One region of the Paenibacillus sp. Marseille-Q9583 genome, then DNA from elsewhere that is predicted to be linked to it. Evidence: riboswitches for the same ligand, from Rfam matches in the RefSeq annotation. Region 1 holds a riboswitch; the other holds the start of a gene.
What was found. A riboswitch is a leader RNA that binds a small molecule or an ion and turns the genes downstream of it on or off. The one in region 1 is predicted to bind ZMP and ZTP.
Positions count from the first base shown of each region.

Region 2: another riboswitch for ZMP and ZTP. It lies ahead of ACWNM1_RS26410 (DJ-1/PfpI family protein); the one in region 1 lies ahead of ACWNM1_RS00295 (TIGR01440 family protein).

Region 1 covers NZ_CDRJTB010000001.1:65,992-71,558, reverse strand. Annotated here, with positions in the region: gene ACWNM1_RS00320 (FtsW/RodA/SpoVE family cell cycle protein) at 1-633, shown strand, start outside; gene spoIIR (stage II sporulation protein R) at 717-1,472, shown strand; gene ACWNM1_RS00310 (L-threonylcarbamoyladenylate synthase) at 1,680-2,921, shown strand; gene ACWNM1_RS00305 (manganese efflux pump MntP) at 3,049-3,621, shown strand; gene ACWNM1_RS00300 (low molecular weight protein arginine phosphatase) at 3,669-4,256, shown strand; ZMP/ZTP riboswitch at 4,305-4,387, shown strand; gene ACWNM1_RS00295 (TIGR01440 family protein) at 4,462-5,046, shown strand; gene ACWNM1_RS00290 (serine hydroxymethyltransferase) at 5,160-5,567, shown strand, end outside.
Region 2 covers NZ_CDRJTB010000080.1:23,300-28,866, reverse strand. Annotated here, with positions in the region: gene ACWNM1_RS26415 (GNAT family N-acetyltransferase) at 1-419, opposite strand, end outside; gene ACWNM1_RS26410 (DJ-1/PfpI family protein) at 485-1,099, opposite strand; ZMP/ZTP riboswitch at 1,160-1,238, opposite strand; gene ACWNM1_RS26405 (phosphotransferase) at 1,569-2,483, opposite strand; partial or broken gene ACWNM1_RS26400 (IS1595 family transposase) at 2,561-3,606, opposite strand; gene ACWNM1_RS26395 (adenosylcobalamin-dependent ribonucleoside-diphosphate reductase) at 3,872-5,567, opposite strand, start outside.

The sequences.
Region 1 (5,567 bases):
ATCGGATTACTAATCGTTGGCGGGTTGGGTCTTGCAGGAATTCTGAGCTATATTCACTATCATGATGAAGCGGTATATTTTTTTGAGGAGACCCTTGGCAGGAAGCATTTAGTGGATCGTTTTGATCCTTGGCTCGTACCTGATTTGGCGTCAGATGATGCAAGCTATCACACGAAAAATGCTAAAGTGGCTATTGCCTCCGGAGGGATGAGCGGCGAGGGGTACATGCAAGGAAGCTCTGTGCAGAGTAATCGTGTTCCATATACCTATTCGGATGCCATATTCGTACAGGTTGCGGAGGAGTTTGGGTTTGTGGGTTCAGCGCTGCTGCTGTTGCTCTTTTTTATTCTTCTTCATCGGATGATACTGATTGCTCTAGAGAGTAGGGAGCGTACTGGTCCGTTTTTGATTATTGGAATTACGGCAATGCTGCTATATCAAATCTTAGAGAATATTGGAGCTTTTATCGGCCTAATGCCGCTTACGGGAATTACACTTCCGTTCATCAGTTATGGAGGCACATCTCTTTTAATTAATATGGCCTGTATGGGGATTGTAATGAGTGTGCATCTTTATGGTCGGGATGTTGAGGAGGATTTGCAGTTGCCTAAGGCACTTGCTGTAAAATTATAGATTTAATAGATTCATAGGTTTGCAGTCTCTCATCTCTGGACATACTACTAGCATGAGAGTTAAGAGGAGAGGGGCTGCGACAAATGAACGATAATCATATGGATAAAAGAGATTCCTTACGTGTAACTTTTAAGTATACTGCCATTTTAATTTGTTTTTTTATGATCGTTATCATGGCCTGGGAAGGTCAAAAAACCGATGCAGCAGTAGCCGAAGTATCGATTCCACAGGATTCTATCCGGCTGCGTATTCTGGCGAATTCGGACGGAACACAAGATCAACTAGTGAAGCGGCAAATCCGCGATACAATCGTAGAGCAAATGAACCAGTGGGTAACTGCACTTGAGGACCCACAGAGTTTAGAGCAGGCACGCGCTTTAATTAGAACTCATCTACCAGAGCTTAATGCACTGGTTGGATCGGAGCTAGAGAAACGCGGCATTCAATATTCTTATAAAGTTGAGCTGGGTGTAGTTCCTTTTCCGACCAAATTATACGGTGGAACAGTCTATCCGGCCGGAGAATACGAGGCTGTGCGGGTTACGTTGGGCGAAGGAAAGGGTCAGAACTGGTGGTGTGTATTGTTTCCGCCGCTGTGCTTTATTGATGCAGGCTCCGGAGATGCAGCAGCGCCTGCTGCTAATAAAGGGACGAAGACTGTCTCGGCTGCCGGGGCAGATAGCGGAGTTAAGGCGCAACCAGCAGTAGGGACAGCTGTACAAGCAGATTCTTCGGCAAAGGATGTTGCAGCAGCGGATTCCGCAGAGCCAGAGGTACGGTTCTTCGTTTGGGAACTGCTGCAAAACCTTTGGAACTGGATTAGCGGATTATGGTCCTAATGCTGATGTTAGCCCTTTGGTTTTGTGGAAATGGTCTATAGTTTTGAATCTAGATATGTTACTATTTCATAAGCAGATCGACTGCGGCGCCTTCATTGGGGCCGCTTTTTGGTAAGATTAGAGTTAATGAACCTCCAGAGTATTTATCCTAAGATTGCAAGAAAAGCTATTGTTCAATATATATCCTGTAGAAAGCCTGTGATGAGAATGAATGAACCACATGACCCTTTATTCGCCGTTCAGCGGCGGAGTGGAAATAGAAATGAGACTGTATATTGGGTACTGGATTTGCTGGAAGATGCAGCTTCGGATTCCGATGTACTTCAGCCAAGTGAGGAGAATAAGTTAGCCATCGTGGAGGCGGCAACCATGCTTCGTGAAGGTGGAACGGTCGCTTTTCCAACCGAAACGGTCTATGGACTTGGTGCGGATGCGCGGAATACTGCGGCAGTTGAGGCTGTTTTTGCGGCAAAAGGGCGACCGTCTGATAATCCCCTTATCGTGCATATAGCCGATCCAGGTGCTCTGGACGAGCTGGTTACAGAAGTGCATCCTACGGCTGCGGTATTGATGCATGCTTATTGGCCAGGACCGCTGACAGTTGTACTTCCTGTTCGTGAGGGTGTTTTGTCACCTTGTGTAACGGCAGGACTGGACACGGTAGGTGTTCGTATGCCTGATCATCCGGTAGCTTTGGCGCTGATCAGTGCAGCGGGCTGTCCCGTTGCGGCACCTAGTGCTAACCGTTCCGGTCGTCCGAGTCCGACCTTAGCTTCACATGTGATGGAAGACTTGGCAGGATACATTGGCGGTGTACTTGATGGTGGCGCGGCTGGAGTTGGACTGGAGTCAACTGTGGTGCAGGTGCAGCCTGATGGAAAGGTTGCCGTGCTTCGCCCTGGTGGGATTACTTTGGAGCAGTTAGCTGCTGTAGTGGGAGCAGAAGCCATTGCTGCTGAGCCAGCTGTGGTTAAAGAATTTGGAACTTCCGCAGCAACGGAAGCTCCAGTAGCCACTGCGCCGAAGGAGCGCCACGGTGCAGAAGCTGTTTCCGACAGCTCGGCGCCACGAGCGCCGGGCATGAAGTACACGCACTACGCGCCGCGCGGCTGGCTCGGCGTGGTGAGCGGATCTTCTCCGCAACGTGTTGCGGATGAAGCCGCGAGTCTACTTCAGGCGGCACAGCTGAGCGGCGAAGTGACGGGCTTACTCCTCTTCGAGGAGCATAAGCCCCTCTATCCCGCCGATTCCGCCGCCTGCGTTCTTTCCCTCGGCTCGTTATCCTCGCCGGAGGAAGGGGCACGCTCCCTATATGCTGCGCTGCGGCGCTTCGATGAAGCGGGAGCGACTTACATCTTGGCCGAGGCTTGTCCGTATACGGGCCTCGGCGTAGCTATTATGAACCGGCTTATGAAGGCAGCCGGTGGTTCCGTCATTGACGCCGGATAGTCACGGCGACCTTTCTATCCAGCTATAGTATAGGTTCTTCGAATCTGAAATCTCCTATGAAGTCATGATTACCCCCTTGTCCGCATATCGTTGTTGTACAAGATATTTCGGACTTGGGGGGTTAAGCATGGGCATAGGAGATGTATATGCCGGTTGGGGGCAGACAGTTACTATTGCTATAATGGCGATTGCATTAGGGATGGATGCCTTTTCGCTCGGAGTAGGGATCGGGATGAAGGGGATTCGTCTGTTGCATATTCTGCAAATGAGTGTGCTCATTGCTTTTTTTCATATGCTGATGCCTCTTCTAGGTTTATTGACTGGAAGTTATGTCGGACATTTGCTAGGTCAAGTAACAACTTATGCCGCAGGAGGGCTACTTGTGCTGTTAGGCGGACATATGGTGTATAACTCCTTTCGTCCGGAAGTGGTAGGTACGCGAGCTATGAATCACCGAACATTATGGGGAATGCTGCTTCTATCACTCAGTGTAAGTGTGGATTCTTTTTCCGTTGGGGTTTCCTTAGGGATGTTTGTGAATGGTGTGCTTCTGACTATACTAGCCTTTGGTGCCTGTGGAGGTCTGATGTCAATTATCGGCCTGCTTCTTGGCAGGCATGTCAGTCGTGGACTCGGGGAATATGGGGAAGCACTGGGCGGGGCTATTTTATTGGGGTTTGGCTTGCTATTCATCTTTTGATACAATAACGGCATTACAATATTTTAATTTCATGGGGGTGCAAAAGCATGCTGCATATTTTATTCGTCTGCACCGGTAATACATGCCGTAGTCCTATGGCTGAGGGGCTTTTACGAAAGCTTGCGAAGGAACGTGGAATCGACCTGGAAGTGCGGTCTGCAGGTGTATCTGCCATTTCTGGTACTTCTATATCGAGACATGCTGCAGCTATTTTGCAAGAAGAAGGCATTTATGATCATTTAGAGTCATCGCAATTAACGGGGCAATCCGTCGCTTGGGCCGATCTTGTGCTTACCTTAACCAGTGGACATAAGCAGCATTTGCTACAGTATTTTCCGGATGCCGTAACAAAAACATATACATTGAAGGAATACGTGCATAACGAAGAAGCTGTGACTGAGGATATTAAAGAATTGGACAGCCTTTATGCAGATGCTGAGTTAAGCATAGCTCTAGGTGGTGAACCGAGCGCAACGGACCTACAACGAATGATTGAAATCCGCCAGCGTATCCCAAGCTTTGATATTTCTGATCCATTCGGGGGTACGCGTGAAGATTATGAACTTACTGCTGCTGAGATTCGCACTTCGTTGTTTAGTTTATTAGATAAACTGGAATCCTTACGCCATTTGTAAATAGTTGATTTTCAGTCGGCTTTGCTTTAAGATGAAAGTACAACTAATCGGTTCCGATGTAACTGGCGACAAATGTGGATCAAACCACGATGGAGCATCGGAATAAACGGCCGGTCGCCTGGGCAAAAGAGCAAATCCGCAGCTACCTGCGGACTGCTCTTTTTTGTTTAAATGAAGCTTGTTTGAAGCTAGAGGAGGTAGGGTGATGGACAAAGTTGTGGGGTTATCTTTAACTGAAGCTACTGTCACTGTGTTAAGGGAGTTGGCGGAAGCTGGTAACCTTGGATCTGGTAAAATTGTTGTCCTAGGAGTTAGCACAAGTGAGGTCGCGGGTGTCCGTATTGGAACCGGTGGTGCGCTTGAAGTCGCACAGCAACTGCTTGAAGGGGCTCATTTGGTCGCAGCGGAAAAAGGATTTCATCTCGTTTATCAGTGCTGCGAGCATCTGAATCGTGCGCTTGTAATGGAGCGCTCTTTGCTAGAGTCGCTTGGGCTAAATGAAGTTTCAGCTGTACCTATACCTGGTGCTGGCGGTTCGATGGCTGCGGCCGCCTATCGCTCTATGAAAGATCCTGTTCTGGCGGAAACGATAGAAGCGCATGCTGGCTTAGACATTGGTGAGACTCTTATAGGTATGCATTTGCGCCGCGTGGCAGTCCCTTTTCGACCGACCTTACGGTACATTGGAGCTGCTAGAGTGAACGCAGCATGGGCCAGACCTCCGCTTATTGGCGGCGAACGTGCGGTTTACCGCACTCTTGAACAGAGTGGTTCACAGGTTTGTGATTGATGAACTTAGATTTATGTTTTTGCAGAAACGTAGACCTAAAGCTTTTTCGTGGCGGGCAAATCGTTTCTATTTAAATACAACATATCTACACACACTAGGGAGGAAATAAGAACATGGAACAATTACGTAAGAGTGACCCGGCAGTACTGGAAGCAATGGAACTGGAACTGAAACGTCAGCGTGCCAACATTGAGCTTATTGCCTCAGAGAATATCGTTAGCGAAGCCGTAATGGAAGCCATGGGCTCAGTGCTTACGAACAAATATGCAGAAGGCTATCCAGGCAAACGGTATTATGGTGGCTGTGAAGATGTGGATATCGTTGAGAATCTGGCTCGTGATCGTGCAAAAGAATTGTTCGGTGCGGAACATGTCAACGTACAGCCTCACTCTGGAGCACAAGCGAATATGGCTGTATATCTCGCTGCGCTTAACCCGGGCGACACGGTTCTTGGCATGAACTTGGCGCATGGCGGACATTTAACGCATGGTAGTCCAGTAAATGCTTCTGGATTACTCTAT
Region 2 (5,567 bases), on a different contig from region 1:
TCCTTTTCAAAATCAACTTGCTCATAACCTATATTGCGGTAGAAAATTAACGTATTTTCATTACCAACATGCCCCAAAGTGTGTAGAATCACCTTGTTCCCACCAAGTAAATGAACTTGATTACATATGGTATCAAGAATTTCTTTTCCGATTCCCTTACGTTGACTTTCCTTATGAACTGCTACCCCAACTATTTCATAAAGTCCTCTTTCAGCATCGAAAATATATCCAGCATGACCGAGAACGATATCGGTATGTGCCACGTAATAACCGCAAATCTTATAATCCTGTTTCTCCAGGAAATCAGACCACCTCAATGGGTATTTCTCAATGATGAATTTTGGAAATTGAAGAGGGTGACTTGCCATAATATTTTCAACTTGACTTCGATCATTATCTTCCAATAAACGTATATTCAATCCTTCCCCCCCCTGAATTACTGGAAGCTATTGATAAGTACAACTCCCAGTCGTAATTCTTAAGTTTAACAGTATTCTTCACTCGTGTGCGGCATGAAAATATTAGACAATTTCCCCGCTTGATAGTAAGGGTAATCCATCATCTTTTGGACCTTTTTCACCACATCCTTATTCGTTAGTGATTCAACAAGGTACAACCCTAAATCAATTGAAGCTGAAACTCCTCCGCCGGTTAAAATATTTCCATCACGTACAATCCGAGCCTTAACAACCTCTGTGCAATAAGGAATCAATAATTCGTAAGCAGTTGGATTCGTTGTCGCCATTTTATCAGTTAAGAACCCTGCGGCACCTAAAATCAAAGCTCCCGTACAAACAGACACTTTGTATTGCACATCTCGAGCAGTTTGTATCCAAGATATAAACTCTGTATCGTATCTCAAATCTCTGGTAGGCATGCCGCCGGGAATAAATATCAAATCATACTTAGACAGATCTGGGCTAATATGCTCTATCTGTATTGTCATACCACGGTCGTCTGTAATCTTCTCGCATTTTGCACAGAGATCCCATGACACATTTTCCTTAGCATTTAGAATTTTTAGCCAAGACACCGCTTCATAAAAGCCGACAAAATCCAATGTTGTCATCTTGTCAAAGAGAATATAAGCTACTTTCACTCCATAACACCGTCCCTTTCATGGATAGAAACACAAAAAAAGCATTTGATCTTAGATCAAATACTTTGCCCAGGCGAACGGCGTATGAAATATGTGCTTCCTCGTGGTACTCCACGTTTCGCCAGTCGCACATACCAAATATTTACTTTATTATAGTATGAAATATCTATTTCATCAACTTAATTTTTACGTTATCCTGCCCGTTAGCCATCCATGCATCCTCTGCAATGCACCACAGAGCATGAAAGTTGCCCCGTTCTTTCATGGTAGTTGAACAAAGGGATACCTCTCGGTAGCCCTCTCATTATTGAACTATAGTGTCCCGTTAACGCAACGACTTACTCTGTTAAATTTCGTGTTCCTCAACATAAAGCGGCATCAGAGAAGGCGGATCGTACCTTATCGCGGCCTTTAAACGACAAAATGGTGCCGATAGCCATAGCCCCATAGCCGCAACGAAATAATGAGCCTAATCCGACAGTGCCCGCATGATGTTGGATTTCGCCTCTGCCGCAATCGCTTCATTTCCGTCATCGACCGCTTGCATTAAGATCAGTATGGGGATGTATACCGCGATCAGCCGCGCCAGCAGCTTCGTTTCCTCGTCCGCTCCTCCGTACGTTTCGAAAAACACGCCGCGAGCGTAAGGTGGTAAAAAGCTATAAGCAACGCTCAAATCGCAAGCCGGATGACCTACGCTCAGATCGCCCCAATCAATGATGCCGGAAACGATCCCGTTCTCATTCACAAGCATATTTTTGAAATGAAGATCGCCATGTAGCAGTGCATTCACCGCCTCGACACGGTCCTTTTGCAGCCTGCTAATATACGCTTCGATCACACCGGACTCCTCCGGCGACAAGTGTTCAACCACCTTCGATAGAAAGCCCTCCAATTTCACTTTGCGCGATGCTATGTCCGTCAAGTTTCGATGATCTTGCTGAACTCCGCACTTCAGCGCCGCCTGCACCGGAAACTCATGCAATCTACGCAAAAATTTCGCCAGCGTCTCTGCCGATAAAGCCCGGCGTTCTTCCGTCAAACCGATTGGGAAATCTCCTAGCACGTGTGCATAGCCAAGAAATGGTGCCGGGTATTCGTCACTTGCTTCGCCATAAAACAACGGTTTCGGATAGGGGATGGTTATATATGCCTCCAGCTTTGGCAGCAGCTTCCCTTCCATACGAATCGAGCCAACTGCAATCGTTCTTCTTGGAAACCGGAACACGTACTCGTCACCGATGAGAAAAACCGTATTGTCCCAGCCCCAGCCCAATCGCTTCACTTGCTTCGATGACAGCTGAGGGAATTGTCTGCCGATCAGCGTCCGCGCCTGCTCTTCGTTAACCTCCCACTCCGCATCCCATACATTCGTTCCTCCCATGAATTGTCTGCCTCCTCGTTCCTTACGTTATGTAGATGTTTACATTCCCTAAAAGTTACGCATAACTGCCCGTTTGCTTAACAAGAATAAGCAGAAAGCCGAAGCTTGGTGTTCGTGTCGGTCACAGTAAACAGGCACGATTTGACCAACATATTTTTCTTATTCGATGCGGTATTCTCATATTTCTTGCTGTCTAAGTAACGAAACCACGCCAAGTAATTCTGCAAATACTTTGTTGCAACACCATTGAAGCGATTCATCCATTTCTTCAAGCGGCTGTGGTAGCTGTTTACGTTTTGGCTATGGTACACGCCTTTCACACGTTGTTTTCCGTCGGACTTGAATCGGTAATGAGTCATGCCTTTTGAATTCGCATAGGAGCTAAATGCCCTCCATGAATCAGTGCATAACACGTTTGAGTCAGATAGATGACCACCAATCGCTTCGTCTAATTTTGTAATCCGAATACGTCCACGCCCAAGTACGCCAGAGTAAGTCATTTTCTGACGGTCACGGGCAACCAGCAGCACACTTGATCGTGGCTTATACCACGATATTTCGCTTTGCCGCCACGTTTACGTGGCTTGCGTTCGGCAATATTCCGCTTGCTCTTTTCCGAGTAAAGAAAGTAGGTCTCGTCCATTTCAACAATATCTTGAAATGCTTCGGTTGGAATCTGCTTCAGAGCGGAAAGAATCTTATGCCGCCAGTAAAACAAGGTGACATGCGTGACTTCATCGTTTAACTGCTCTGCACATTTTCTCAGAGAAAAGCCCTCAATCATGCATTCGATAAAACGAACCCACATATGAGGTCGCCTCATTCGTTTCAGAGGGGTGTTCGTAAGGTCATTGAATGTTTGGCGACAGGACTTACAACGGTAACGTTGACGTTTAACCTCTCCAGTGCGTGTTCTTACAACGTATTTTCCAAATCGAACAACAGAATGGTTTTTGCAATGCGGGCAAACAAGTCCATCTTTATGCTTCTGCTCTTGAATTTCATCAATCGCTCGAACTGGAAGTGCCACTCCCTTGGTTCGGGACTGCAAAAAGTAGATAAGTTCTCGCTTTCCATTATCGTCCAACGTATCAGCCAGCTTTTTCAGTTCCTTTAAATCCATGGGCAAATCATCTCCGAACAGTTATATCGCCCTTATTATAGAACATTTGTTCGTAATTATCAAATATCAACAATAAAGTTTAACATAGCCTATTATTAAAAAGCCGATAAACCTTAACAGAAAGGCTTACCGGCTTTAAAACTTTATTCTAATGCATAAACATGAACACGCTTGAATATCAATGATTTTTCTCGTTTATAACGAATTTTTCTCATTTAAAATGAAACATCACACTAAGTTATTCAAATTATTCTATGTCAAATACTTACCCGCAACGACTATACCCACAATTTCCGCAAGTCTTACAACCCTCAATATTAATCAGCGAAGCACCGCCGCAAGAAGGACAAAGGTCACGCGAAGCAGAAGTGTGGTTATGCGCGCCATGTCCGTCCTGACCATCTTCAATAGAAGCTGCCGCAGGAACGCTCGCCTTCAACTCCGCGTTCAACGCTTCATTGAAATCCTCCAGCTCCAAAGTCGCTGCGATAGGTGCAGGCACATGATCATCCTGAGCGTTGTTCAGCACGTGAGTTTCTAGTGCTTTAGCTACAGCATCAGCAATGGATTCAACTCGATTCGCACCGAAGCCGATAGCGCCTGACCCACCGATCCCTTTCAGATGTTTGATCAACAGCTCTACCTTCTCACCATGATCTCCATAACGGAGGAACAAGGAGCAGACACGTCCAAGTGCTTCTGCCATCGCAAAGACGTCAGAGCCTGCTTTACCCACATTCAGGAAGATTTCTGCCGGCGTACCATCTAGATCATTGATCGTAATATATGCCATGCCGAAAGGTGTGTTGATTTTATAGGTTGCGCCGCGCAGAACCTGCGGACGTTTTTTGTATTGTTTATCCAGCTCTTTTGTAGTTACTTGAGACGCTGGACTTGCTGCTACAACACTTGTGCTTGCTTCTACAGTAGTTGTAGCTTCCTCTGCCGCAACCAGAGCGGCTTCTTTTTTGTCTTCCTTCTTCGAGGTTTGCAGAACTTGCACATCACGGCTACCATCACGGTAGATCGTAACCCCTTTACAGCCCAGATCGAAGGCCATTTCATATAGCTCAGCCGTCTCTTCTACTGTGAAGTCAGACGGGCAGTTTGCAGTTTTGGAAATCGAGCTATCTACCCAGCGTTGAATCGCTGCTTGCGCACGAATATGATCTTTAGCTGACAAATCCATCGAAGTCACGAAATAATCTGGCAGCTCTTCACCTGGATGAGCTTCAAGCCATTCTTGGGCGATTGGAACGAACTGCTCATCGTAGCCAAGGCGACTTTGACGGAAATATTTGAAGGCGAAATAAGGCTCAATACCTGTCGAGGTGCCTACCATTGTACCTGTGCTACCTGTAGGTGCTTGTGTTATCACTGTAACGTTACGCATGCCATGTTTACGAATCGCTTCACCAACCTCTGGATACGTTTCGAGCATATTTTTCATAAAGCCGCTCATTAAGTATTTCTCAGTATCAAAAGCTAGGAAGGATCCCTTCTCACCAGCAATCTCTGCAGAAGCAAGGTATGCTTCACGAGCCATAAAGCCGTAAAGCTTGTCCAGAAACGCCAAAGATTCCGGGCTACCGTAACGGATGTTCAATTTGATCATCAGCTCAGCAAGACCCATCGTTCCGAGACCCACACGGCGTTCGTTTTTCTGATTCGCTTCATTTTCCGGGAAATGATAAGGGGTCTTATCAATGACATTGTCCAAGAAACGTACGGAATAACGCGTCGTAGTCGCGAGATCTTCCCAGTCTACATCGTGATTCTTCTCATCGTAGAATTTGGACAGGTTCACAGCGGACAAATTGCAGACTCCCCAGCCTGGCAGTCCTTGCTCCCCACATGGGTTCGTACAAATGATTGGATTAAAATACCAGCTGTTGGACATCTGATTGTAGTATTCCATGAACACAACGCCTGGCTCAGCGGATTTCCAAGCGGATTCAATA